2 regions of the Exiguobacterium sp. s16 genome follow, and region 1 is predicted to be linked to the other one. Evidence: predicted binding sites of a transcription regulator. Region 1 holds the regulator's gene; the other holds the start of a gene.
What was found. Region 1 encodes LexA, which represses DNA repair genes until DNA is damaged. Its sites were predicted from a motif close to CGAACATATGTTCG; they were not measured.
Positions count from the first base shown of each region.

Region 2: a site for LexA is predicted at 12,401-12,414, ahead of KNP86_RS07480 (WYL domain-containing protein). Genes of this name have one in related genera too.

Region 1 is NZ_JACSLM010000002.1:463,020-477,847, forward strand. Features, by position in the region: gene KNP86_RS05880 (methionine gamma-lyase family protein) at 1-1,096, shown strand, start outside; gene KNP86_RS05885 (MerR family transcriptional regulator) at 1,190-1,588, shown strand; gene glnA (type I glutamate--ammonia ligase) at 1,635-2,975, shown strand; gene KNP86_RS05895 (DNA alkylation repair protein) at 3,141-4,241, shown strand; gene KNP86_RS05900 (metal-binding protein) at 4,329-4,769, opposite strand; gene lexA (transcriptional repressor LexA) at 4,769-5,389, opposite strand; gene KNP86_RS05910 (hypothetical protein) at 5,595-5,831, shown strand; gene KNP86_RS05915 (YneB family resolvase-like protein) at 5,904-6,548, shown strand; gene KNP86_RS05920 (DUF896 domain-containing protein) at 6,609-6,842, shown strand; gene tkt (transketolase) at 7,042-9,033, shown strand; gene KNP86_RS05930 (YneF family protein) at 9,158-9,388, shown strand; gene KNP86_RS05935 (ABC transporter transmembrane domain-containing protein) at 9,518-11,272, shown strand; gene KNP86_RS05940 (ABC transporter ATP-binding protein) at 11,262-13,025, shown strand; gene KNP86_RS05945 (aspartyl-phosphate phosphatase Spo0E family protein) at 13,109-13,288, opposite strand; gene KNP86_RS05950 (cytochrome c biogenesis CcdA family protein) at 13,481-14,179, shown strand; gene KNP86_RS05955 (CcdC family protein) at 14,200-14,652, shown strand; gene KNP86_RS05960 (solute symporter family protein) at 14,687-14,828, opposite strand, start outside.
Region 2 is NZ_JACSLM010000003.1:96,494-111,321, reverse strand. Features, by position in the region: gene argF (ornithine carbamoyltransferase) at 1-817, opposite strand, end outside; gene arcA (arginine deiminase) at 834-2,063, opposite strand; gene mgtE (magnesium transporter) at 2,406-3,764, shown strand; gene KNP86_RS07530 (solute:sodium symporter family transporter) at 3,908-5,689, shown strand; gene KNP86_RS07525 (serine hydrolase domain-containing protein) at 5,797-6,825, shown strand; gene KNP86_RS07520 (GNAT family N-acetyltransferase) at 6,822-7,211, shown strand; gene KNP86_RS07515 (SDR family NAD(P)-dependent oxidoreductase) at 7,223-7,927, shown strand; gene KNP86_RS07510 (hypothetical protein) at 8,016-8,222, shown strand; gene KNP86_RS07505 (hypothetical protein) at 8,242-8,679, opposite strand; gene KNP86_RS07500 (MDR family oxidoreductase) at 8,825-9,820, shown strand; gene KNP86_RS07495 (YflT domain-containing protein) at 9,881-10,225, opposite strand; gene KNP86_RS07490 (UDP-N-acetylmuramoyl-L-alanyl-D-glutamate--2,6-diaminopimelate ligase) at 10,322-11,782, opposite strand; gene KNP86_RS07485 (helix-hairpin-helix domain-containing protein) at 11,938-12,138, opposite strand; gene KNP86_RS07480 (WYL domain-containing protein) at 12,135-12,368, opposite strand; gene KNP86_RS07475 (DUF2614 family zinc ribbon-containing protein) at 12,498-12,713, shown strand; gene KNP86_RS07470 (sigma factor) at 12,880-13,152, shown strand; gene KNP86_RS07465 (HAD-IIB family hydrolase) at 13,159-13,947, opposite strand; gene KNP86_RS07460 (hypothetical protein) at 14,012-14,263, shown strand; gene KNP86_RS07455 (RNA polymerase sigma factor) at 14,379-14,828, shown strand, end outside.

The sequences.
Region 1 (14,828 bases):
GCGCGACACGCTCGAGTCGATCTACGCCGACGTGTTCGGGGCGGACCTCGCCCTATGCCGTCCGCAAATCATCTCCGGGACACACGCCATCGGGATTGCCTTGTTCGGTGTGTTGTTGCCAGGAGATGAGCTGCTCTATATCACCGGCAAGCCGTACGATACGCTCGAAGAGATCGTCGGGATTCGGGGAGACGGCCGTGGGTCGCTCAAAGAGCTCGGTGTCGGCTACGACACTGTCGAGCTGAAAGAGGACCGAATCGACGTCGAGACCGTCATCGGACGGATTCGTCCTGAGACAAAGCTCGTCGGCATCCAGCGCTCGAAAGGTTACGCCAATCGTCGCAGCATCCCGGTCCAAGAAATCGGTGAGGCGATCAGGAAGATCAAAGCGGCACATCCGCACGTCTTCATCTTCGTCGACAACTGCTACGGCGAGTTCGTCGAGACGATCGAACCGACCCACGTCGGGGCCGATCTCATGGCCGGCTCGCTCATCAAGAACCCGGGTGGCGGCTTGGCGAAGACGGGCGGCTATATCGCCGGGACGAAAGAACTCGTCGAACGCTGTTCGTTCCGCATGACGACGCCAGGCATCGGGAGCGAGGCCGGTCCGTCACTCTACTCGCTCCAAGAGATGTACCAAGGGTTTTACATGGCGCCACATACGGTCGCCCAAGCGTTGAAAGGGGCACACTTGACGGCGAGCCTGCTCGGATTGCTCGGTTTCGAGACCGACCCGCATTATACGACGCCCCGGACCGATTTGATTCAATCGGTGACGTTCCGCGACCGTGACAAGATGATCGCCTTCTGTCAGAGCATCCAAATGGCGTCACCGGTCAATGCCCACGCGTTGCCGGTACCAGCCTATATGCCGGGCTATGAGGATGACGTCATCATGGCGGCCGGGACGTTCATTCAAGGATCATCGATTGAACTGTCGGCCGATGGACCGCTCCGGGCTCCATACACGGCATACGTCCAAGGCGGATTGACTTACGCCCACGTCAAGGTCGCGCTCATGCTCGCCTTGAGCCAATTGCGGACGAAAGAGCTCGTCACATTTGACCGTGACAATATCTCACAGAAGTTGTAACCGAAATGTCATGTTAACTTTCTTAACATCTATTGACAGGTAAGTTGTCATGTATTATTCTCACAGTGTGAGACAGAAAAGGAGGGGTAAGAGATGGCCGATCAATTTCGTCGCTCCAACCCGTTGTTTCCGATTGGAATCGTTCAAGATTTGACACAGCTGACAGGTAGACAGATTCGGTACTATGAAGAACAGGGTCTAATTTCGCCTAGTCGGACGGAATCGAAACGACGGCTCTATTCCTTTAATGATGTCGAACGTCTACTCACGATCAAGGATTTTATCGACCAAGGCTTCAACTTGGCGGCGATTCGTCATATGCTCGACAACACGGACGCCAAAGATGCGGAATCACCAAAGGCACCGGTCGATGAAGCACCGAAGATCTCTGAACAAGAGTTACACAAATTATTGAAAACACAGCTTCAAGAAGCTGGCCGTTTCAATAAGACGTCGCTCATTCAAGGTGAGCTGTCACGTTTTTATCGATGACGCCAGTACACTAACCATTACACAATGTGAGAGGGGACATTTCACCATGGCCAGAAAAACGTTCACGAAAGAAGACATCAAACGCATCGCACAAGAAGAGGACGTACGCTTTATTCGTCTTCAATTCACGGATATCCTCGGTACGATCAAAAACGTCGAGGTACCGATCAGCCAATTGGACAAAGCACTTGATAACAAGATGATGTTCGATGGCTCTTCAATCGAAGGGTTCGTACGCATCGAGGAATCAGACATGAACCTCTATCCAGACCTTGACACATGGGTTGTCTTCCCGTGGACAGACGGCAGCGGTAAAGTCGCTCGCTTGATTTGTGATATTTATACGCCGGACGGCAAACCGTTCAGCGGTGACCCGCGCGGCAATTTGAAGCGTAACCTCGAGCGCATGCAGAAGCTCGGCTTCACAGCGTTCAACGTCGGACCAGAGCCTGAGTTCTTTCTCTTCAAGAAAGACTTGAACGGCCAACCGACACTCGAACTCAACGACCAAGGCGGTTACTTCGACTTGGCACCGGTCGACCTCGGCGAGAACTGCCGTAAAGAGATCGTCATCGAGCTCGAAAACATGGGCTTCGAAATCGAAGCATCACACCACGAAGTCGCACCAGGTCAGCACGAGATCGACTTCAAATACGCAGATGCGGTCACGACGGCCGATAACATCCAAACGTTCAAACTCGTCGTCAAGACGATCGCAGCGAAATACGGTCTTCACGCGACGTTTATGCCGAAGCCACTCTTCGGTGTCAACGGTTCAGGGATGCACGCCAACATGTCGCTCTTCAAAGGGGACACGAACGTCTTCTACGATCCAAACGGCGAAATGGAACTCTCTGACACGGCTCGCGCCTTCACGGCAGGGATTCTCGAGCACGCTCGTGCGTTCACGGCTGTCTGTAACCCGACTGTCAACTCGTACAAGCGCCTCGTTCCTGGTTACGAAGCACCTTGCTACGTAGCATGGAGCGCGCGCAACCGTTCACCACTCGTTCGTGTACCAGCGGCCCGTGGCCTCTCGACACGTATCGAAGTACGTTCGGTCGACCCGGCGGCGAACCCGTACCTCGCTTTGGCCACGCTTTTGGCTGCAGGTCTTGATGGAATCGAGAAAGAAATGGCGGCTCCGAAGCCGATCGATAGCAACATCTACGTCATGGACAAGCCAGAACGTGTTGCTAACGGGATTGACGACCTTCCGGCTACGCTCTTCGACGCGCTCGAAGTACTCCGTACCGACAAAGTCGTCATGGAATCACTCGGTGAACATATCGGTGAGCACTTCCTCGAGTTGAAAGAAATCGAGTGGGATATGTTCCGTACGCAAGTGACAGAGTGGGAACGCGATCAGTACATGACGCTCTACTAAGTCGACTAATAAGGGATATTCCCTTTAAAATCAGAGTCCTGAACGAGTCTTCGTATGAAGTGCTCATTCAGGACTCTTTTTCTATAATTCGCTTCAACTAATCAATATAATGAGGGAGAATGTATATCACTATAAATGTAATGGAATGGGATAGGGGGACGAGAAGTGGCAACACCATTAAAAGACGTGTATGATGAGACCTTTTTGTTGGAATTTGGACGACGTATTCAAACCGTGTATCCGTCATTTGACGTACAGGCTTTTATCGCATCAATCATAGATGAATCGTGGGAAGCGTTGGCACTCAAAGGGCGTACTCGACGTATTTCGATAAAACTCGGTCAGTATTTGCCACAGGATTACGAATCAGCTTTGGACGTATTGGTTGAAATTGCAGATGACTGCGTCGGCTTTCCTTATTTGTTTTTCCCGGACTTTGTAGCGGTGTATGGACAGGCAGAAGAGCATTGGGAACGCTCGATGTCAGCGCTCGAACGCTTCACACAGAAGTCGTCTTCTGAATTTGCGATCAGGTCTTTTTTATTGCGGGAACCAACGCGTGTGATGCACCAAATGACAGCTTGGGCCATTCATCCGAACGAACATGTTCGGCGTTTGGCGAGTGAGGGTTGTCGTCCTCGCCTTCCGTGGGCGGAATCGTTACCGATGTTCAAAGAAGACCCAGCTCCAGTGTTGGAGATTTTAGAGTTGTTAAAAGACGATCCATCATTATATGTGAGAAAAAGTGTCGCTAACAACCTCAACGATATCTCGAAAGATCACCCAGAAGCTGTACTCGCAGTCTCGCGACGATGGCAGGGCGAGCATCCTCATACCGATTGGATCATTAGACACGGATGCCGGACACTGATCAAGTCAGCCCATCCTGACGCGTTAACGATATTCGGTTATACGCAGGAAACAAATTTAACCGTCGACTCATCGATTTCTATACATCCGAACGTGATCAGCATAGGGGAGGCGTGCGAGATTCAATACGATGTGTCCATTCGTCCAGGGGATGCTGCTTATATTCGTATCGAATACGCGATTGAGTTTATAAAGGCCAACGGGAAAGCGAGTCGTAAAGCATTCCTGCTAGCGAATAGAACCGTCGCTGGGGGGGCGCGACTTGCAGCGACCAGAGTGCACGACTGGTCAGATTTGACGACCCGTCGGCATTATCCAGGGGAGCATCGTGTCGTCTTGTTAGTAAATGGACGAGAAGTGGCTGAACATCATGTCATGTTGCATAAAAGTTATTGAACTTCTATATAATAAACGGTTCAAAAAAGGGCAACCCTGTCTATTTAGACGGGTTGCCCTTTTTGGGTGTGTAGCATAACGATCTGGTTAAAACGCACGTTTGAAGAACGTGGACGCATAGTCGAGCGTCGTATGTAGCGTCGTCGCGAAAACGAGTCCGAAGAAGCATGCTGCCCCGTTCAGATCGAGCCACGATCTGACAACTTCCTCATACGGCGTGACCGTGAGCAGAAGCGTGAGCGGGAAACCGAGATAGATGACCCGGATCAGATCGCTCAAGAGCGGAAAATGCGAGAATAACGACCGATGGGGCATAATCTTCACATAAGGGAGCCAAAAGCCCCGAAGCGGTCCCCATCGATAATAGGCGTCCGACTTCAAATCGAGATCCGGGGAGAGCCAGAACGTCCCGATGAGGGCGCCAAGCAAGAACACGGTCGGAACATCGATGTCAATAAAAGGCGTGGCAATCGCAAGAGCACCGATTGCCACGAGATTCGTACGGGTATGTGTCTTGCCACTAGCCATTAGTGAATCGTGCGGTATACACCGATGACCTTCCCTAAAATCGACACGTTATCGAAATACATCGCTTCGAGCTCGTCGTTCTCCGGCTGGAGGCGAACTTTCGAAGCTTCTTTATAAATCCGCTTCACGGTCGCTTCACCTTCATCCGTCATGGCGACGACAATCTCTCCATTGTCGGCCGTGTTCTGTTGACGGACGAGGACGCGGTCCCCATCCAAGATCCCCGCGTTAATCATCGAGTCTCCTGAGACAGAGAGCATGTAGACGTTGTCGGAACCGACGACGTGAGCCGGGAGCGGGAAGTGTTCTTCCACGTTCTCGATGGCCGTGATCGGCGTACCGGCTGTGACTTTCCCGATGACCGGCACGTACATGACGGCATCGTGGTCTTCGACGACGGACATCTCTTCATCCAAAATCTCGATGGCGCGTGGCTTCGTCTTATCACGTCGAATCAATCCACGCTTCTCAAGACGGTCCAAGTGACCGTGTACAGTCGAGCTCGATGCGAGCCCGACAGCCTCGCCAATTTCGCGGACCGAAGGGGGATACCCTTTCGCCCGAACCTCGGCTTTTATAAAATCAAGAATCTGTTGTTGTCTTGCTGACATTTTTTTCAATGGATTTCACCTCGATTATGTCGAATAACCTGCGAACGCATCCTATTCTTTATGGGTTTAGTTTAACACAAGAACACATGAGCGCACAAACATTCGTTCGTTTTTTTCTGCTTGACCGAACAGAAGTTCTTATTTTATGATGAGAACAGATAAACGAACAGACGTTCTCGAGAACGTGTATTCTTATTCCCAGGAGGCAATGATTATGAGAGACACAATCAATGGAATCATCTTAGTCGGCATGTTGGCATTCGGTATGTTCGTATTTTTCGCGGTCGGAGAGCTTCGTGACAACGAAGCGGTCGTCGTGACCGAACAAAAAGTCGAACACAGTATTGAAGAAGAAGTCGCCTTGACAGAGGCGGAGACGCTCGAAGCGCATATTCTCGCTAAACGGGATGAGAAAAAAGACGACAAGACGACGTGGTTCGCCGCCGAATAATCGTTTCTGATTGCGAACATCCCTTCATCCTGTGTATCGTAGAGGGCGAATGGAAAGAAAGGAAGTGACGCGATGCGAGTCGTCATTTATTGTCGCGTATCGACGAACAAGTCCACCCAAGAGACGTCGCTCAGTCGTCAGGCGGACGAATTGAAGCAGATGGCGAGACGTCTTGATGCTGAGGTTGTCGATGTGATCAGTGAACAAGAGAGCGGGTATGAGGTCAATCGGGCGGGACTGCTCGATCTATTGGAGCACGTCTCGACGTCTGATCTCGATGCCGTGCTCGTGAGCGATGACAGCCGTCTCGGACGGGGAAATGCAAAAATCGCTATCTTGCATACGCTCATGAAACATAACGTGCGCTTGTTGACGATGCAGTCGTCCGATGAATATATCGTCTCCGACGCCGAGAAGATGGTGCTCGAAATCGTCAGTGTCGTCGAAGAGTATCAACGCAAGATCCATAACGCTAAAATTTCACGCGGAATGCGTCGGGCGGTCGCGAACGGATTTAATCCGCATCGGAATATCCAGCACCATGACCAGGGCGGCCGGAGCCGAATCGAAGTTCCGATTGAAGAAATCGTCCAATTGCGTGAACGTGGACTCACGTTCGCTGAAATTGCCGCCACCCTCCGCGGTTTTGGTTATGAGGTATCGAAAGCGACCGTGAACCGGCGCTACTTGGAGCACGTGTCGGTACCAGAAACTTGATTCCTGCTCGCTGATTTTGTACAGTAGAAGGACAAATTCAGTAGAGAGGGGGCGAGCCCGATGCTAGCACCTGAACAGTTGGAGCGAATCAATTTCCTCGCCAACAAAGCAAAGACAGATGGTCTGTCACCACAAGAGATGGACGAGCAGCAAGCGCTGCGCCAACAATATTTGCAAGCGTTCCGCCAATCATTCAAATCACAGATGATGGGAATGAAGGTCGTCGATCCGGAAGGAAACGACGTAACGCCAGAAAAATTAAAAGATGAGCAGGAACGTTACCGCTCAGAATGACCATGAATGCACATCCTATTTCATATAGGATGTGCATGTTTGTTATACGCGAACGTTGATCAGGGGGACTCATTGATGCGTTTTCAAACGAAAGGAAGTAAACGATTCCATTTAATGTGTTATACTAATTAATTAGTTGTGACACACGAATGAGTGTGCTAAAATATGACGGGTAGAAACTTTGTTAACAACAGAGAGGATGAAATTAGTGGAAACAACTACTAAAGAATTATTAGCGATTAACTCGATTCGGACGCTCTCAATCGATGCGGTCCAAAAAGCGAACTCAGGTCACCCGGGTATGCCGATGGGTGCGGCTCCGATGGCGTTCACACTTTGGACGGACAAAATGCGTCACAACCCGAAAAACCCGAACTGGTTCAACCGTGATCGGTTCGTCCTTTCAGCGGGACACGGTTCGATGCTCTTGTACTCGCTTCTTCACTTATCTGGTTACGATCTCTCAATGGACGATCTCAAATCGTTCCGCCAAATGGATTCGAAAACGCCTGGGCATCCAGAGTACCGTCACACGGCAGGTGTCGACGCGACGACTGGACCGCTCGGACAAGGGATCGCCATGGCTGTCGGGATGGCAATGGCAGAGAAACATTTGGAAGCGACGTACAACCGCGATGAGTTCAAAGTGGTTGACCACTTCACATACGGGATTTGCGGAGACGGTGACTTGATGGAAGGCGTATCGGCAGAAGCTGCTTCGCTCGCTGGTCACTTGAAACTCGGCAAACTCGTCGTCCTTTACGATTCAAATGATATCTCGCTTGACGGCGACCTTCACAAATCGTTCTCGGAAAGCGTTGAAGATCGTTTCAACGCCTACGGTTGGCAAGTGATCCGTGTCGAAGATGGTACGGATATCGATACGATCGCGAAAGCAATCGACGAAGCGAAAGCAGAAACGTCGAAACCGACCCTCATCGAAGTGAAGACGGTTATCGGCTTCGGTTCACCGAACAAGTCAGGCAAATCGGCATCACACGGTGCACCACTCGGCGAAGCTGAAATTGAGCTCACGAAGCAGTTCTACAAGTGGGAAGGCGAGAACTTCTACGTACCGAACGAAGTATACGACTTGTTCAACGATAAAGTCGTTGAGCCAGGCGCGAAGCATGAAGCGGACTGGAACGAACTCGTTGAAGCTTACAAGTCAGCACATCCTGAACTTGGTGCCCAGTTCGAGCGTGCGATGAACAACGAGCTCCCAGAAGGTTGGGACAGCGAATTGCCGACGTTCGAAATCGGTTCGAAAAAAGCGACTCGTCAAACGAGCGGTGAAGTATTGAACGCGATCGCCAAAGCGGTTCCGACTCTCTTCGGAGGCTCGGCTGACCTCGCTGGTTCGAACAACACGATGATCAAAGGCGCTGCGGACTTCGATGAAGATCCAGCCGGCCGCAACATTTGGTTCGGGGTCCGTGAATTCGCGATGGCAGCAGCCGTCAACGGGATGGCGCTCCACGGTGGGGTCCTCCCATACGGCGCGACGTTCTTCGTCTTCTCGGATTACCTTCGCCCGGCAGTTCGACTTGCTGCGCTCATGGGAATCCCATCAACGTTCGTCTTGACACACGATTCGATCGCGGTCGGCGAAGATGGCCCGACGCACGAACCGGTCGAGCACTTGATGAGCTTCCGTGCGATGCCAAACTTGTCTGTTCTCCGTCCAGCTGACGGAAAAGAGACGATCGCGGCTTGGAAGCAAGCAATCACGACGAAAACATCACCATCGCTTCTCGTCTTGACGCGTCAAGCGTTGCCAGAGCTCGTTGGTACGTCGGTTGAAGACGCAGCTAAAGGTGGCTATGTCGTCGCCGGCAACTCAAGCGAGGCAGACGTCCTTCTTCTCGGTACAGGTTCTGAAGTACACGTCCTCGTCGAAGCTCGCGAAGCACTCGCGGCTGAAGGCGTGAACGCGGCTGTCGTCTCGATGCCTTCGTGGGAATTGTTCGAAGCGCAATCGGCAGAGTATAAAGAATCGGTCCTTCCGTCGTCGATTACGAAACGTGTCTCGCTCGAAGCGGGCGCGACGCTCGGTTGGTACAAATACGTCGGTTTCGGCGGAAAAGTACTCGGCATCGACAAGTTCGGCGCCTCTGCTCCTGGGGATCTCCTCATGAAAGAATACGGTATGTCGGTCGACAACGTCGTCGCAGCTGTCAAATCACTTTAATCGCATGTTGTCAGTGGTGGCCCAGAGGTTTTGGGTCACCACTTTTTTTTCAGACGACTAGCGAATTAGCGTAATATAGTGTATAGTAAAAAACGATGTTTCATATGGTAGAGGAGGTTAAGCCTTGAGTACATTATTCTGGATTCTTCTTATCGTGGCAGCACTAATCGGGGGTATTGCGATCGGTTTCTTTATCGCTCGTAAATACATGATGAACTACCTCGAACAGAACCCACCGATCAACGAAGATATGATTCGTACATTGATGATGCAAATGGGTCAAAAGCCGTCACAGAAGAAAGTCAACCAAGTGATGCGCGCCATGAACGTTCAAATGAAGAACGAAAAGAAATAAACTCGATTGACCGAAGCACTTTGCGCCCGCAAAGTGCTTTTTTCATCCAGTTTTTGTTAGACAATCGAACAAACTTTCGCTAATCTAATAGAATAGTCTGAATTCAAGACAACATAGGGGGTGTTTCCAATTCGTGTATTCAAACAACTAGCTTGGTTCTTCAAGCTCGAGTGGCGGACGTATGCGCTCGGCATCGTCTTACTCATGTTCGTCGCGGCGCTCGAACTTATACCGCCGCGCATCATCGGACGAATCGTCGATGAAATCAACCGGGGAACGCTTGGAACAGATTTATTATGGATGTTGCTCGGCGGGCTCGCGGCCGTCGGGATCGGGAACTATGTGGCCCGTTTCTTCTGGCGATACTTCATCTTCGGGGCTTCGATTCGCCTCGGTCGGATGTTGCGGAGTCAGCTCTATCGTCATTTCACCGATTTAGATCAACGGTTTTATAAGAAGTCGCGGGTCGGGGATTTGATGGCCCATGCGACAAACGATGTCCAAGCCGTCTCGACGACGGCGGGTGCGGGGATTTTGACACTCGTCGATAGCATCACCATGGGAACGTTCGTCATCATCACGATGGTGACGACCATCAGTTGGAAGTTGACGGTCGTGGCATTGTTGCCGCTGCCAATCATGGTCGCGTTGACGACGCGATACGGCAAACTCTTACATAATCGGTTCGGGGTCGCCCAAGCGGCGTTCTCTGAACTGAACGATAAAGTCCAAGAGAGCGTCAGCGGTGTCCGGGTGTTGAAGTCGACCGGGGAAGTCGGCCGCGACGTTGACTCGTTCGAGAAGCTATCCGACGAAGTCATGGCGAAAAACGTACGTGTCGCGAAAATCGACGCCTTGTACGACCCGACCATCTTTGGAATCGTCGGCCTCTCGTATATCTTGTCGATCGGTTATGGGGCGTATTTGATTGAACAAGGAGAGCTGACCATCGGACAGATCGTTAGTTTCACCGCCTATCTCGGATTGCTCACATGGCCGATGCTCGCGTTCGGCTGGCTGTTCAATATCGTCGAACGAGGGCGGGCGTCTTACGACCGGATCGAGCGGATGCTCGCCGTCAAACCTGAGATTCAGGATGACCCGATGGCGGCGACGAAACTCGCCCATTCGGAGATTGAAGCGGATATTCGTGCGTTCCGCTATGACGAGACGCCCGTCCTGCAAGACGTCACATTCCGCCTCGAACGCGGACGGACGCTCGGACTCGTCGGCCGTACCGGTTCTGGTAAGACGACGATTGTACGCTTGTTGACACGAGAGTATGACGTACATGATGGGACGATCAAAATCGGTGGTGTCAACATTCGCCAAGTGAAAAAATCACTTCTGCTCGATAAAGTCGCCGTCGTCCCGCAAGATCATTTCTTGTTCAGCGATTCGATTGCGAACAATATCGCATTCGGCAAACCGGAAGCGAAACTCGACGAAATCATGGAGGCGGCCAAAATCGCCGAGGTTCATGATGACATCATGCGGCTGCCGGAAGGATACGCCACGCTCGTCGGGGAACGGGGTGTGACGTTGTCGGGTGGTCAGAAGCAACGGATTTCAATCGCACGTGCCCTCATGATTGAGGCGGACGTGTTGATCCTCGACGATGCCCTCTCGGCTGTCGATGCGAAGACGGAGGAGGCGATCATCGAGCATTTCCGGACCGGGAACCCTGACCAGTCCCGCTTGATTGTGGCGCATCGACTGTCCGCGGTCGAGCACGCTGATGAGATTCTCGTCCTTGAGGACGGTCGAATCATCCAACGCGGGCGTCATCAGGACTTGATTCGCGAGCCCGGTTGGTACAAAGACACGTACGATCGCCAACAACTCGAGGCGATTGTCGAAGGAGGTGGCCACCATGAAGCATGACGTTCAGGAATGGGCGGTCATCAAACGCCTGTTGGCCTACACGAACCGCTACGCACGTCCGCTCGGACTCGCTTTTGTGTTCTTGCTGCTCGCCACCGGCGCAAAACTCGCAGGACCGTTCTTAATCAAAGTGTTCATCGATGAGTTCGTGACGCCTGGCGTCTATCCGACAAACTGGGTCGTCACCTTGCTCGTCGTCTATCTCGTCCTCCATATCTCGGCGATCATCTTCGACTACTTGCAGTCAATTTCGTTCCAAAAGATTGCCTTGAAGATCGTGCAAAACATCCGGATGGATATCTTCCGACATGTGATGGGGATGCGGCTCGCCTACTTTGACCGGACTCCGGCGGGAGTGCTTGTCTCTCGAATCACGAACGACACCGAGGCCGTCAAGGAACTGTATGTCGGGGTAATGAGCACGTTTGTACAGTCAGCGGTTCAATTGGTCGGGACGTACGTGTTCCTTTATATCCTCGAACCGACGCTCGCGACGATGGGGCTCGTCCTTGTTCCGCTGTTCTGGCTCATCATCTGGGCGTATCGCCGCTATTCGACAAAATATTTTGCCCAAGTGCGTGACTTGTTGTCACAACTGAACGGGCAATTGAATGAATCGATCAACGGGATGGGAATCGTTCAACAGTTTCGTCAAGAAGAGCGGCTCGTCCGCCAGTTCGAAGAAACGAACGAGGCCCATCAAGAGGCACGCTATCGAAACTTGAAGCTCGACAGCATGTTGCTGCGACCAATCATCGAGCTGTTGCTCGCCTTCTCCATCATTGGACTGCTCGGCTATTACGGCGTCTTGTCGACGACCGAGCAAGTGCAGGTCGGGGTCGTCTATGCCTTCATCAGCTACATCGAGCGCATCTTCCGTCCGGTGCTCGACATCATGCAACGCTTGAGCGAGTTTCAACAGGCGGTCGTCTCGGCGGACCGTGTCTTCAAAATCTTGGACACGGATGAACCGGCTCCAGGAAAGAGTCTTGCCGGTCCTGCCGAAATCGGCTCCGGGGAAGTCCGGTTCGAGAACGTCACGTTCAGTTACGATGGGGAAGTCGATGTATTGAAACAGATATCATTCGTCGCCAAACCAGGCGAGACGGTCGCCCTCGTCGGTCACACGGGTAGCGGAAAGAGTTCGATCATCAACCTGTTGACCCGGTTCTATCCGTATCAATCAGGCCAAATCACGATCGACGGGTATCCGATTGAGCAGTTCGAGGAAGCCGAGCTCCGAGCCAAAGTCGGGCTTGTGCTCCAAGATCCATTTTTGTTCACAGGGACGATCGAGGATAACTTGAAACTGTTCAATCCGACGATCGACTCGGACAAAGTCCGGGAAGCGGCCGAGTTCGTGCAAGCTCATACGTTCGTCGAGAAGCTTGAGGCCGGTTACGGACATACGGTCGGTGAGCGCGGCGCGACATTCTCGAGCGGAGAACGGCAACTGCTCGCCTTCGCCCGGACGGTCGCCCGTGACCCGAAGATTTTGATTTTAGATGAGGCGACGAGTTCGATTGACACCGAGACCGAGGAGCGTGTCCAGCTCGCCCTCGATCGGATGAGACGGGGACGGACGACGATTGCCATCGCTCACCGTCTGTCGACGATTCAAGATGCCGACTTGATTCTCGTCCTTCATCGGGGTGAGATCGTCGAACGAGGTAACCATCAGGCGCTTTTAAAACAGGATGGGCTGTACAAAAAGATGTACGAACTTCAATCTGGTCAACGTCTGATGTCATAAATTACAAAAAAGACACCGTCAAGGTGTCTTTTTTCCATGGAAAAAGCCCGCCACTTCAAAGAAGGACGGGCCGTTTGGTTCGATTAATTTATGTGGTCTGAAGCGTGTATGGCTAGGACGTGACGTGTAATCAGCTTGTCCAATTCTTGGCTGACATGAATCACTTCTGGAGACGTCCAACTGTGCTGCGAGGCGATTTCATACAGTTCATCGCGTTTCTGTTCAATGGCATAATGTAAGTTTTCAGCTGTGATGACCGCCACGGTGTTTCCCCCATCATTTTAAGATCGATACTGACTAATAAGAATATCCAAATCTTAGCATCTAACACTACCGTTTACAAGTTTCATTTCCATTTCAAAGATTACAACTTCAATCATGTAAGGTGCTCGGAAAAAGATGCGAGCATTTTGAAAAGGTTTTCGCTATAATGGGGCTGAAAGGTGGAAGATCGCATGGAAGTCACACTTTGGCTCGCATTTGGGGCGGGCGTCTTATCATTTTTATCACCGTGCACGCTACCGTTGTATCCAGTCTTTTTATCGTATATCACTGGGGTCTCAGTCTCTGATTTAAAGAGCGAGGGACTGCGACAACGCACGGCCTGGTTTCACACGTTCTCATTCTTGATTGGTTTCTCGATCGTCTTCCTCGTGCTCGGTCTGTCGACCTCGCTCATTGCCGACGTGTTCATTCAATATAAGGATAGTTTGCGCATGTTCGGTGCCATCCTCATCTTCGTATTCGGCGTCTTTTTGGCGGGACTTTGGCAACCTAGTTTCATGATGCGTGAGAAAAAGCTCGCTTTAGGGGAGCGTAAAAGCGGCTACTTTGGAACGGCATTGATCGGAATTGGATTCGCGGCGGGTTGGACCCCGTGTACTGGACCGATTCTTGCCGGTGTCATCGCGCTCGCGGCCTCGAACCCGAGTCAAGGGATGGGCTATATGTTGGCGTACGTCATCGGCTTCGCCATCCCATTCCTCATCATGGCGAGCTTTGTCGGGAAAATCAAATACTTGGCGCGCAACAGTGCCAAGGTGGCAAAATTCGGAGGTTATTTGATGATGGCCTTCGGCGTCGTATTATATTTTGATGGCATGAATCGCTTCGCTGCTTGGATGAGCGAATTAGTAGGATTCACCGGATTTTAAAAGGGGTTGACCGAATGTCGATATTTTGGGGATCGACCCTCGTCGCACTAATGATGGGCCTGATTGCGAGCTTCGTTCGCGTCAAAGCATCAGCACGTCCGACGAATGCTAAAAAGATCTTGATTCCGCCCTTGGCGATGTCGACCGGGATGTTGCAATTTCTCGTCCCGGCGTTTCGATTGACTTGGCTCGAGGTCGGAGAAGCTTTAATCGTCGGATTGATTTTCAGTGTATTTCTCATCAAGACATCGAACTTCGAGAAACGTGATGGTGAGGTGTACTTATCCCGTTCGAAAGCGTTTTTTATCGTCGTCTTCGTCTTATTGGCGATTCGGACGGTCATGAAGGCGTTTCTCGGAGACGAAGTCAATATTTTCGCGACGGGCGGACTGTTCTATTTGATTGCCTGGGGCATGATCGTCCCATGGCGCATCGCCATGTACCAAAAATATAAACAAATCGCTTCAACATGAACGGCGTCCCTCGCGAGGGACGCCGTTTTGTCGATTATGAAGATTTTTTCGTCATGGCAGCTTCCGTCTCGGCATCGATCCCGGTGTTCGCTTTGACGAGGATGCGTTCGAAGTTTCCGGCGACTTCGTCCGACTTCGTCACGTACGTCCCGACGATGGCGGCGAGGAAGCCGAGC
Region 2 (14,828 bases), on a different contig from region 1:
ACATGACGTCCGGATTATTCGTCTTCGTGAGCATGTCCATGTTCACTTGATATGGGTGAAGCAGTTTGATGCGCTCGGCGAACTCGGCCTCTTCGCCCATCGACACCCAGACGTCCGTGTAGATGACGTCGGCGTCGGCGACCGCTTCGTCGATGCTTTCGGTCAACGTGATCTTCGCCCCTGTCTCGGCAGCGACCGAGCGGGCAAAATCGACGACTTCATCCGACGGCCAAAGCGATTTCGGCGCACAGATACGCATGTCCATCCCGACTTTGGCACCACCGATGAGGAGCGTGTTACCCATATTGTTGCGCCCGTCACCAACGTAGACGAAGCGGATGCCAGACAGCTCGCCTTTCTGTTCTTTGACGGTCAAGAAGTCGGCCAAGATTTGCGTTGGATGATACAAATCCGTCAACCCGTTCCATACCGGGACACCGGCGTCTTTGGCCAGCCCTTCGACCGTGTCATGGGCGAAGCCGCGGAATTGGATGCCGTCAAACATACGCCCGAGCACGATCGCCGTGTCGCGCACCGATTCTTTTTTGCCAAACTGGATATCCGATTTCCCGAGGTATTCCGGATGCATGCCTAGATCGATGGCCGCCACAGTGAACGCACAACGCGTCCGCGTCGAAGGTTTCTCAAACAACAGCGCCACATTCTTTCCTTCACAGATTCGATGCGGGACGCCTTGTTTCTTTTGACGTTTGAAGGCGGCCGATAAATCGATCAAATAGTTCAACTCATCCCCTGAAAAATCGTTCAATGATAGAAAATGACGGCCTTTCAAATCAAAGTTGTACGTTGTAGACATGCTCGTTTCCTCCTCGTTAAATGTCTTTGCGGATAATCGGACAGCTCATGCAGCGTGGGCCCCCACGGCCACGCGACAATTCACTCGACATGATCTCGATGACTTCGACGCCTTCTGAGCGAAGCAACTCGTTCGAGACGTAGTTACGGTCGTACGTGACGACGACGCCTGGAGCGATCGCGAGTGTGTTCGACCCATCGTTCCATTGTTCGCGGGCAGCGGCGATCGGGTCTCCGCCCCCACATGGGATCAAGACGATCTCATCGAGACCGAGTGCGGCTTTCAACACGTTCAACAGATCCGTATGCTGGGTGATGTGAAGTTCACCCTCGGCGTTCAACGACAGTTCAAAGATGTTCATCTTGCCTCCTGGCCCTTGGATGAACGGGTGAATCGTGAACTTGTCATGGTCGACCATCGTGAAGACCGTATCGAGGTGCATGAACGCGCGCGACTTCGGAATCTCGATGGCGATGACTTTCTTGAACGTGCCGCCGTTTTTCAACAAGTTGAGAGCGACCCGTTCAATCCCTTGGGCCGTCGTCCGCTCGGAAATCCCGATGGCGACGACTTCTTTCGAGAGAACGAGTTCATCTCCACCTTCCATCGCGAAGCGGTAGTCGCGGTCCGACCAGATCGGGATGTCGTGTTTCGCGAATCGCGGATGATAGCGCATAATATATTGCGTGAACAACGATTCGCGGCGGCGAGCCGGCTCTTTCATCCGGTTGATGGATAGCCCGTTCCCGATGGCTGCCGATGGGTCACGAGTGAAATATAAATTCGGCATCGGGTCGAGATAGAACGGGTATGTGTCCTCAATCATCTCGTGCAAGTGGCGCCGTTTCTCTGGCTTAATCTCAGACTTGCGAATGCCGGCCATAACGGTTTCAATCAATTTTTCGTTGTCGTAGGCGAGCAAATATTCTTTAAGTGTCTCGTACGAGCCGTTGATATTCGATTTTGACTCCGCCAAGATATCGGCGACGAATCGTTCGCGCACCCCTGGCAGTGATAACGTTTCGGCCATTAAATTTTCTAGATAGAGTACTTCGACGCCACGATTTTGGAGCACGCTCGCAAAGTAGTCATGTTCTTTTTGAATGACCGGAAGATGAGGAATGTCGTCGAACAAGAGTCGTTCCAAATATTCTGGGGTCAAATTTTCGAGTTCACGCCCTGGTCGTTTCAATAGTACCGTCCTAAGTTCACCAATTTCTGAATACACGTGGATCGGATGTTTCAGCGTTGTATCCCGTGCGGTTTGTTGATCCGTCATCGATATCATCTCGCTTCCTCCTTGTGATTCGGGTGTGTTTCTACCCTTACATTATCAACTTACCCAATTCCGAGTTGGGCAAGTCCGACGTTTGGACTGTGGTGGATTCCACACTAAAGTGCATAGATGATGACGTGGCATGAATGAACAACCACTCGAGAAACGGTGCGTCCCCTCAAATCGGAGGAGAGAGACGTATACACACTGCATAGATTGTGAAAAAAATTCATAACATTTTTTTGATTTTGTTTGAGCCCGACTAAAGTCGTGACATAATATAGACAAATGATGTGAAAAGGAAGTGAGTCGATGGCAATCGAACGTACAGAACGCGCCCGTCATGAAGCCCAAGTGACAGCGCTCATCCAAAAAGGGGACCCGGTCGATTTCCGCGACGTGTTTCTCACACTCCATCCGGGCGAACAAGCCGACCTCTTCATTGAGCTCGAGCAACCGGGTCGCCAGTTCGTCTACGATGCCTTGTCCCCGGAAGCGTTCACCGACCTATTTGAAAAGCTCGAACTCGATGAACAAGAACAGTTCATCCAAGAGATGCCGCGTCCGTTCGCCGTACGCGTGTTGAACGACATGTTCTCGGATAACGCCGCCGACTTGATGACCGAGCTCCCGGACGATTTCATGAACGAACTGTTCGAGTTGATGGACGAGACCGAGGCGACCGAAGTCAAAGACTTAATGCGCTATCCGGACGATACGGCCGGCGCCATCATGACGACCGAGTTTATCGTGTTAAAAGCGGACAAGACCGTCGGTGCGACGCTCGAAGACTTGCGCGAACTTGGACCGGAAGCCGAGACGATCTATTACCTGTATGTCATCGACACCGATCGCCGGCTCGTCGGCGTCGTCTCGCTACGCGATTTGATCGTCTCCCCGCTCGATGTGCAAATTGCGGATATCATGGGCCGACGCGTCGTATCGGCCCACGTCCTCGCCGACCAAGAGGACTTGGCGCGGACCGTTCAAAAATATGATCTATTGGCCTTGCCTGTCATCGACAGCGAGGACCACTTGCTCGGAATTATCACGGTCGACGATGTCATGGATGTCATCGAACGAGAGACGACCGAGGACTTTGAGGAGCTGTCAGCGACAAAAGGATCGTCCGACATCAACATGGGACCGGTCGAAGCGGCTATGAAACGGGCCCCTTGGATTATCAGCCTTATGTTTCTCGGGATGATCACCGCGTCGACGATTGGTGGCTTCGAGGATACACTCGAAGCGATCGTCCTGCTCGCTGTCTTCATGCCGCTCGTCATGGGTTCGGCCGGGAACGCCGCCACCCAATCGCTCGTCGTCGCCGTCCGTTCAATCGCACTCGGGACGATCAATCGAAAGAACGTGTTGAAGATGATTCGCCGTGAGTTCGGGACGGGCGTCTTGCTCGGTCTCGCCTGCATGGTCGTCATCTTTGGGGTCATCACCGTTTTGTATGACAGTGCCTTAATCGGGATGATCGTCGGTCTGTCGATCTTTGCGTCACTCAGCGTGGCGACCATCGTCGGGACGCTCGTGCCGCTCCTCATCAATCGATTGAAACTTGATCCGGCCGTGGCGTCGGGTCCGTTCATCACGACGGTCGTCGACAACCTCGGCTTGATCATTTATTTCACGGTCGCGACTTCGTTGCTACGCTTTTTCTGACACCTGACATCTCAGGTGTCTTTTTTGTCGTGATATTTATTACAGTTCTTTTACAAAAGAGAAAATGGGAAATAATCATGATTTAGGACGGGTATTCATGAAAAGTACTTATAAATAAGAAGAGATTGAGGAAGGGATATTCGTTGACCATTCAACAAGTTGTTTACATATTGATCACAGGGGCTCTCTTCATGGGTCTCGTCGCATACGTGTCATACCGCATGACGAAAGGGAAAGTCGAGAGTGCCGACGATTATTTCTTGGCCGGACGTGGTCTCACTGGCTTGTTCATCGCTGGGTCGCTCTTATTGACCAACTTGTCGGCCGAGCAACTGATCGGCTTGAACGGCCAATCATTCGCCGGCAATATGTCTGCCATGGCATGGGAAGTCACGGCCGGAATCGCCGCCATCATCATGGCGCTCTTTTTACTGCCGCGCTTTCTCGGAATCGGTATTTCCACGATTCCTGAGTTTTTAAGCCAACGCTATGACGAGGACGTTCGTCGTTTGACCGTCCTGTTATTCTTGTTCGGTTATATGTGTGTCACGATTCCGTCGATGCTCTATTCAGGCGGATTGGCCGTCCTCCAACTGTTTGACGTACCGGAATTGCTCGGCATCAGCTTTGAGCAGTCACTTTGGCTCGTCATCTGGTTCATCGGGATTATTGGTGCCATCTATGCGATTTTCGGCGGACTTCGCGCCGTCGCCGTTTCCGATACGCTGAACGGGATTGGTCTCATCATCATCGGTTTCCTCGTACCGACGCTCGGCTTCATCGCGCTCGGTGACGGCAATCTCGTTGACGGGATGAAGACGATCGCGACAGAGAACCCGGAGAAACTGAACGCCATCGGATCAGCGAACGACTCCGTCCCGTTCTTGTCCATCTTCACCGGGATGATTTTTGCGAACTTATTTTACTGGGCGCTCAACCAATACGTCATCCAACGGGCACTCGGGGCGAAGAACTTGGCCGAGGGTCAAAAAGGAGTGCTCTTCACCGGTTACTTGAAGTTGCTCGTCCCGATTTTCATGTTGCTCCCGGGAATCATCGCGTTCCATCTGTATGGTACGAATGTCGACAAGGCCGACCTCGCTTATCCAAGCTTGATTGCCGACTTGTTGCCGATGTGGCTCATGGGCTTTTTCCTCGCCGTCTTACTTGGCGCCGTATTCAGCTCGTTCAACTCGCTACTAAATAGTATCGCCACGTTGTTCGTGCTCGATATTTATAAACCGAAGTTCAAACCGGATGCGTCAGACAAAGACTTGATTCGCGTCAGCAAATGGTTCGGGACGTTCGTCGCGCTCGTCTCGTTCTTCGTCGCCCCGAACTTGATGTATGCACCGGACGGCCTTTGGGACTTGATTCGCCGCTTCACCGGCTTCTTCAACATCCCGATTCTCGTCATTGTCCTAATCGGGATGCTCGTGAAACGTGTGCCGCCGATTGCCGCGAAACTTGTCATCGGCTTCCACGTCGTCACGTACTACTTCCTCGTCTGGGGGACTGAGCAGTGGTTCGGCTTCGACCTCGGAATCAACTTCATCCACATCTATGGCATCTTGTTCGTCCTCGAGACGGCCATCATGCTCGTATTCGCGAAAGTTCGTCCGATGCAGCACATCAATCCGATTCGCATCGACCTCGGTCGCGTCAAACCATGGCGCCATGCGATCTCGACGTCGATCATTCTGATTGCATCGATGGTGCTCGTCTACTTCGTCTTCTCACCGATCGGTCTCGCCTATGCGGACGGGATCGTCTCGAGCTGGTTCTGGCCGGCGACGCTCCTGTTGGTCGTTGCGACGAGCGGGCTCGTCTGGACGTCGTACCGCTATTGGTTACCGCGTTATGAGACTTATTTGAACAATCTCGATACGACAGAAACCGAGCGTGAAGAAGCGATCGGTGAATAAACAGCGTCTCCTCCGCCAGTGGCAGAGGAGACATTTTTTTGCCTGGTTAGGGATTGATGGGCCGTATGCTATGCTAAAAATACTAGATAAGTCTCCGGAGGTGCCCGATGAACAAGTTTTTGGACGACCACTTTACTGAACTTCCCATCAAGCCTGATTTTTCTGGATCCGTTCTCGTCATGCGACAGGACGACATCCTGTTCGAACATCAACAAGGATACGCAAATCGCGCTGAACAAATCGAAAATCGAACGTCGACCCGATTCGGCATCGCCTCTGGCTGTAAGCTGTTCACAGCCATCGCCATCTGCCAGCTCATCGAACAAGGCAAGTTGGCATTCACATCGACGCTCAGCGAATGCCTCCCCATCGATTTTCCAACGTTCGACCCGGCGGTGACAGTCGAACAGTTGCTCACCCATACGTCTGGCATCCCCGATTATTTCGACGAGTCTGTCATGGACGATTTCGAGGAATTGTGGCGCCAGCGTCCGATGTATCAAATCAGACAGTTGCGTGATTTTCTCCCGATGTTCCAGCACGAGCCGATGCGACATAAAAGTGGCGTGTTTCAATACAATAATGCCGGCTATATCCTGCTCGGTCTCATCGTCGAACAAGCGAGCGGTTTGACGTTCTCGGACTATATCGAACAGTTCGTCTTCAAACCGGCCAATATGAATGCTTCTGGGTATTTCTCCCTCGATGCCTTACCCGCGAACACGGCGCTCGGGTATATCGACAATCCGGACGGCTCGTGGCGGACGAACCACTATTCGATTCCCGTCAAAGGCGGCGCGGATGGCGGCGCGTTCGTGACGGCACGAGACATGGCCAAACTGTGGAGCGCCCTGCTCGGTCATCGCCTACTCGGTGAGGAGATGACATCACGCTTGCTCACGCCTCACGTAAAGGTGAACGACAAAGGAACACATTATGGATACGGTCTGTGGATCCAACTGGATGCGAATCGACACGTGTTCAAATATCATGTCATGGGCTATGACCCCGGCGTCAGTTTTCATTCCGCTTACTATCCGGCCACAGACATCATTTCAATCGTCTGTTCGAACGAATCGGACGGTGCGTTCGATGTGATGAAAGCCATTGAAATGAAAGTAGGTGTGTTTTCGTGAACATCCGTCCGTACGAAGAACGTGATTTCGACCAGATCCAAGCGTTGAATGAGACCGAAGGCTGGCATCAACTCGTGCGGCAACATGACTTGACGAAACAGGCGTGGCGGCAATCAAACGTCGCCTATGTCGTCGAATCAGAGTCGGGACAGGTGATCGCCTACTTGCGGGGGCTGACCGACACGGCCGTGAGCCTGTACGTGTGCGAACTGCTCATCGCGGCCTCACACCGTCGCCTCGGAATTGGCGAGTGGTTGCTGTCACACGTCCATGCGCTCTACCCCGAGACACGCCTTGAGATGCTCGCGAGCGCCTCATCGCACACGTATTACGAGAAACTGAACTTCCGCCCGTTTTACGGGTTCCGGAAGACGATTCACGAATAGGAGGAATTTTGATGAAACTTGCCATTGTGACCGGAGCGTCGCGCGGTCTCGGCCGTGCCGTTGCCGAGGAACTATTGAAGCGGGATTACGAGGTCGTCAACTTTTCACGGACGCAGGCGGCCGACGCCACGTTCCGTCACGTCGAGGTCGATTTATCAAATCCTGAGAGCACGATGGTCGCGCTCGAACAGATGAAGCCGCTCATCGAACAGGCGACGTCCTTGCTCGTCGTTCAAAACGCAGCCTTGATTGAACCGATTCATCGGGCCGGCCATATGAATCCGAATCAGCTCATCGCCCACGTCCAAGCCAATCTGCTCGCCCCGATGTTATTGACGAACGCGGTGCTCACGTACGACCTGCCCGTCTCGCTCATCCATGTGACCTCTGGGGCCGCCAAGCGCGCCATCTCGGGCTGGAGTGCCTACTGCGCGACGAAAGCCGGACTCGATCATTTCACCGAGACGGTCGCCCTTGAATTGACCAATACGGACGACAAGATCGCCTTGTTCAATCCGGGCGTGATGGACACCGCGATGCAGGAAAGCATCCGGGCCTCGTCAGAAGACGCGTTCCGTGACGTGGAACAGTTCCGCTCCTATATGACGGAAGGACGATTGCGCACCCCTCAGACAGTCGCCCGTATCTTGGCAAAACACTTGCTAGACGAGCCGTTCGAGAATGGCAAGACGTATTCCGTCTATGACCTTGATTGATTTTTGACCTGGCATGAAATTCAGTCACCCTTTTCAGACTCTACCGCCTACACTAGAGACAGATGAAACGAGAAAGGGTGGCTAAGTCATGAAGACGATTGCAGGAGGATTATTATTTTTCGGCTTGTTCAGTCTCGGGTTGTCGTTCACGATGATTGGGGACACGGCGGTTGTCGGAGCGATGGTGAGCGGTGTTGCCATCTTATGTAGCGTCGGACTTTGGTTCGGGGCGACGGAAATGACACGCATTCGCACAACGTTCCTCGACAGCAAAAAAACGTCTTTCCCCGAATGAGGGAAAGACGTTTTTGGATTCATTGATTGTCTGTGTTTTCGTCTTCGTAATCATCATCAGCATATTCTTCGAAATCGTACTCTTCGAAGTCTGCTTCATCGATAAAGATGTCGCGGTCATTGACGACGTGAATCGGACCGTTGGCCACATCGATTCGAATCGTCCATGCCCATGGAATGCGCAATCGGCTATAAACGCCTGTCCAGAATTCCATCGATTCTTGCTCGTATCGCTCGAACTCTGCCAGCAACTCTTTAAAAGTGATTCCTGACAACTGGAAGTTTGAGTCTTGGATTCGCTCGAGCGCATTATGCGTCGCCTCGAGCTCCGCCGCACGTACCATCTCTTCGGCCGTAGCCATCTCAAGAATGGTTCCATCCGGTGGCAGAATGTCGTATACGTTAAACAATTCGCCTTCTTCTACTTCTTCATCAAACTCATAGTCGTCGTGCCGCATGCTTCATTCCTCCTCACTCTAGTTGAATCTCTTTCATTGTACCATTCCACTCCCCGTTAGAACGAAACATTCGTGCATATATTTATTTATGAAGGGTAAACTGATAGAGTAAAAAATTACAAATACAGAAAAGAGGGTCAATCACATGAAAGATTCATTTCAAGCACTCGTTCTCAACAAGACAGACGACCGTCTCCATTCCACGGTGACCGACGTCAAGCTCGACGCCCTTCCAAAAGAAGAAGACGGGAACGTCCTCGTCGAGGTCCACTATTCCGCACTCAATTATAAGGACGCCCTCGGTCTTACCGAGCCCGGAAAAATCGTCAATCAATACCCGTTCATCCCCGGGTGCGAGTTCGTAGGCAAAGTCGTCGAGTCCGACCATCTTGATTTCAAAGCCGGCGATGAAGTCATCGCGACCGGTTTCGGGATCGGTGAACGGCATTTCGGCGGTTTCAGCCAAGTTGCACAAGTTCCCGGAAATTGGCTTGTGAAACTGCCTAAAGGTATGGGCATGCGAGATGCCATTGCAATCGGGACGCCTGGACTGACGGCTATGCTGTCAATCGATGCGCTCGAACACGCCGGTGTTCGTCCAGGGGAAGAAGTGCTCGTAACCGGCGCAACCGGGGGCGTAGGTAGTTTTTCAATCATTTTACTTCGTAAACTCGGCTACCACGTCATTGCATCAACAGGAAAAATAGACTCCCCTTACTTGCAAGCACTTGGCGTTGATACCGTCATCGATCGGCACGAACTTGAGGGAGCGGTTCGTCCGTTAGCTCGACAGCGGTTTGATGCGGCAATCGATTCGATTGGTGGGGCCACTCTTGCGAATATTTTGAGTCAAACGCGTTATGAAGGTGCCGTTGCAGCTTGTGGACTTGTCGGCGGTTCCGACCTTCCAACAACTGTTTATCCGTTTATTTTACGAGGAGTCAAATTAATCGGCATCGACTCCGTCATGCAGCCAATCGAACGACGTCTGAAGGCGTGGAATCGACTGGGTGAGCTACTCGATTCTAACGTGCTCAACCATATGGTCCACGAGATTCCGCTCCACGATGTCCCTCGTCACGCCGAGGCGATGATGCGCGGCGAACTGAGCGGCCGGACCGTCGTCCGCATCCACGACTAATACAAACAGGGCTGAATCCATCGATTCAGCCCTGTCTCTGTATTCTCCATGGTGGTGGAATTATAAAGTGAATCCGGCTGGTGCATCTTTGACGACGACGATCACCTTGCCTTGGTCTAATTTCTTCTCAAGTTGATCCGCTTCAGTCGATGAGAAACCGAGCTGTTCGAACTGGGCCCGAAGCTCATCGCCTTTTTTGCGGAATACATTTTTCGCGGCCGTCCCCAGGCCAACGTCTGATGCCGTTACCGTATTCGCGTCGGCGTTATCGGCCACACGGTCGGTCCGGTCATCGTCGTGGGTGATGACATAAATGTGCTTGTCCTCAATCCCTTTCGTTTTCATCGATTGAATGGCGGTCACGACTTCTTCATCATTTGTAAACTCTTTATACAAAACTGACATGTCTGTTCTCCTCCTTCGATATCGTTACATTAGTAGTTATTACCTTCTTTTCCTAAAATGACACATTAAAAAACGATGACAGCTGTCATCGTTTCGTTAAACGGCCGGTTCTTGGCCTTTTCGTTTTTTCAGTTCTTCTAATAAAATATCGGATTCGTTGAAAGGAATCGATTCTTGACCGACGCGTTCGACATGGTCATGCCCTTTTCCGACGACGACGATCCGTTTGCCGACGAGCGCTTGTTGCGCTGCGTGACGCAGGGCATCTCGTCGCTCCTCGAACGCCACATAATGCGTATTCGCGTCAACGCCTTGAAGTAACCCGTCGATGATGTGCTTCGGGTCTTCCGTCCGCACGTCATGCACGGTCACGATCAAATCGTCGGAATAGCGACTCGCGATGCGGCCCATCTCCGCCCGCTTAGTCGGATCTCGGTCGCCCGCCGCACTTAAGACGACAACGAGTTCGCGCTCCCCTTGCTGAAGCGTCGACAGACATTTCTCAAGCCCGTCCGGTGTATGCGCATAATCGATATAAATCTCGGCGTCCTCTGTATCGAGTCGTTCGAGGCGCCCTTTCGGAAGTGTGAGTCCCGGTACGTTGGCGATAATCGAACGCAACATCAGTTCCGACGTCGAGACGAGACCGATGGCCGCGGCCAAGTTGGCGGCATTGAATGCGCCCATGAAGCGAACTGGCGCCTCGATCGTTAGCTCGTTCATTTTGACGACGACCGTCTGGTCATGCCAAATGACTTGAATATCAGCGGGTACGTCCGCATGCGTGCTATACATAATGCGTCGACGGGTCGGGGCAAACGCGGCCATCGTCTTACTGGCCGGATCTTCGGCGTTCAAGATAATGGCGTCCCCATCTGTCGTTTCGACTTGTTCGAACAATCGGGCTTTGGCCCGGGCATATTCGTCCATTGAGCGATGATAATCCAAGTGGTCATGCGTCAAATTCGTGAACGCCGCCGCGTGAAATCGGACGCCTTCGACACGTCCTTCCATCATCGCATGCGAAGAGACTTCGACGACACAGTCGGTCACGCCGGCATCCGCCATTTCGGCCAAAATCCGATGTAAGACGACGGCTTCCGGCGTCGTGTTAGGGGTTTTTAATGTTTGATCTTTATAACGTGCTCCGATCGTACTGACAATCCCGACCGGTCGTCCGGACAGACGAAATAAATCATATGTCAACGTCGCAGTCGTCGTCTTCCCGTTCGTACCGGTGACACCATAAATGCGCATCCGATGTGAAGGGTGGTCATAAAAAGCACTGGCCACCACGCCGGCTGTCCGCTTCGTGTCCGCGACGACAAGGTTCGGCACCTCAAGGTCAAGCGGGTATTCCGAGATGACAGCAACCGCTCCTTTGGAGACGGCGTCCTCAGCGAATTCATGTCCGTCCACTGTATAACCGCGGATACAGATAAATAAATTCCCTGGACTGACCTTTCTGGAATCTGTCTCAATTCCGGTCACCCATGGATCGCGTTCGATGTCATCCATCTCATTTCCTAGAATGGCGGATAAACGTTTCGTCCTCATGCTGTGTACTTCCTTTCTCATGGGTGTCGCTAGGTTCGCAAACCTTATCGTCATGGTACTAGATATTAGGCTGTAATGGAGATGACAAATATATTACTTCCCTTTTTACGTGCAATACAATCGCCCAACCAAAAAATTCCTAGTCCAGGACGGGACTAGGAATGTATTTCGCTGTCGGTGAACCGAAGTCCTTGCTCATGGAGCGCAGACTCCAAAACCAGCAACACACTCGGTCCGACGCCGTGCAACGCCGAAATCTCTTGCTTTGTATAGGTGGCCAACTGTTCGAGCGTATCGATATAAGCGGCCTGGAGCGCCCGTTCAGCCGGTGCCGAACATTTCGGAAGTGGTGTCATCCGATTCTCTCCTCTCGTCCGTTGGCACGTTCGATCGTCGGGAGACAGGCGAGGACACGGTCCATACAAAACGTCCGACGGGCCTGCTTTTTCACATCCCAGCCGACGAGTCGATCGCCTTGCAACTTCATCAGTTTGACGCGTCGCTTTGAAATGACCCCATTCCGATCCATATACACCATTTCCACGACTCGTCCATTTCGCATCCAACGCATGACTTCTTGCCTCATCCTATCTCCCTCCTTTGTTACCTTTATTATAACGAACGTTTGTTCTTAATTCCAGTCTAGAGGTGTGCGTTTGAACAATTTCCCGTATGCTAGAAGAAATGAATGTTTCACGAAAGGGGTACGCCCGTTATGACCTATGTCATGTTGGCCGTTTTGGCCGCCGTCTTATTTATCTCCATGATTTTTGCCGCCAAGGCCTTGCCGAATTTACGAAATGTCTTATTTAATCGTGGCAGTCTATTCGGGACAGAAAGTGTGACCGTCACTTGTCCGAACTGTAAGAAAACGTTCAAACGGTCCGGTGGGAACACCCAGACATGCCCTCACTGCTATACGTCGTTTTAACAACAAACACCCAATCGACCGCCCATCAGCGGAACGTTGGGTGTTTTTGAATGTGCCCGAATCGGCAAGTAACCGTTTACGTTCACGCCATAAGTGAAATAAGAAGGTTACGTCATTTGCCCGCAACTCAAACCACGAGACAGTCTCATTCCTAAAGGAGTTCACCATGTCATTCATATCCGATCACGATTTATACGCACGATTGTTAAACCGCGACACTTCAGCGCTAGAACTGCTTTACGACCGCTATGAGCGCATCTTATACTCACTCGCCCTCCGCTTGACGACGCGAGCCGACTTGGCCGAGGCCGTCCTATCCGAGGTGTTCACTGATCTCTGGAAACGGCGTCTCCCTCTCGATTTGACGACCCACCGGCTGAAAGCCCATTTGTTCGAGCGGGTGGAGACTGTGGCGCTACGCTTAGTCGCCAGCGCTTAAGTTCGTCTATCGCATCGCTCGATGTAACACTTCTAGAATCCCATCCGCATACATGCCCTCGGTGACACGACCATGTTCTCGTTTGGCTTCTTCCGTCCCGTTGCCAAGCACATAGCCGTTGCCGACATACCTCAACATCCCCAAGTCGTTCCCACTATCACCGAACGCATAGGCGTGCTCGGTCTGAAACGCATATCGGTCGCACACGTAGTCGACCGCAGCGATTTTTCCCGCTCCTTGTGGGATAAAATCGATATCGTAGGCGCCATCCGGGTCTCCGGCGAGCGGATTGCACCGACTGACGTTGACGGCGATTCCAAAGTCACTTGCGGCTGAACGAATGAGTGCGAGCTCGGCCTCCGATTCGCCATGATAATAGTAATTATGCATCCAAGCACTTGTCCCGAGATTCGCTTGCGGTTCAATCGCAAGCGTTCGCCCTAGTCTGTCGACGACATGGTCGACACGGGTCGAAAAATCGTGCGGGAATCGTGACGAATAACCGGGATCAAGCTCCAATTGCCCCGTCGCCGTCACTTGATAAAGTTCCGTGCCGAGACTTGCCGCGATCCGATGCGGGAAGTACCGCATCTCGGCCCGCTTCACTTTCTCTATAATCGTCTCAAGCGAACTTCCCGTCACCCACATCGTCGACAGACGATGTGAATGATTCTCGAGAAAATCTTCGAGTTGCCGCAAGTGCTTCAACTGCTTCGCGGAGCAAGCATGCGGGAAGTACGTCTCGTCGAAATCAAAACAGATGAGCGTCCGCCCCTCCTCGATAAATCGTTTCATAGTCATCCTCCTTGTGTCGTCATACCCCATCTCGTATAGTAAAAGAGAGAAAGGACGTGACATAATGAAAAACCGATTAAGCCGCTACTACTGTCAGTATAGCGGAATGCTCATTGGGTTCGGGCTCGTCTTCGCCTTTTTATTCGGGATACGAACGTATCCGGTCTGGCAACAATGGCTCTCGAACGGACCCGCACTTCTCGTCACGATCCTCACGGCGACGCTATCCAGTTACGTGACGTATCGATTGCTCAGTGCCTTGAATTTGAAACTGTTCCGCCGACTCGGCGACGCGACGTCGACATGCTCCCGTTAAGCACGGGACTACATAACGACAGTTCACAAAATAGTCACCTCAAATAGGCATCCATTTCACGGTTTCATCCGTTAGATCAATACAAGGGATTCCCTTATGCATAAAGGAGAAAGCCATGACTGATATTGAATTGTACGAGCGTGTCAGGCAAAAAGACAAACAAGCGCTCGAAGCACTTTATGATCGCTACGAACGAATCCTGTATGCTTTCGTCATGCAGTTGACGAAAGACCGCGACCTCGCCGAAGAAGCGATGCAGGAAGTATTCATCAAGCTGTGGCGCGGTGGTGGCGTATACGATGACTCAAAAGGAAAATTCAAATCGTGGCTGTTCACGATGAGCCGTCACGTCACGATCGACTTGATTCGCAAACGAAAACCCGACCTGCAACTAGATGAGTCTTACGCTGAAGCCATCCCTTCCCCGGCCCCGTCCGTCGAGACCGAGGTCGAATGGCAAGAAGAGCGGACGCAAATCGAGACGGCGATGGCCGAGCTTCCGGTCGAGCAACAACAAGTCGTCCGTCTCATGTATTTCCAAGGACTCAGCCAACAAAAGATTGCC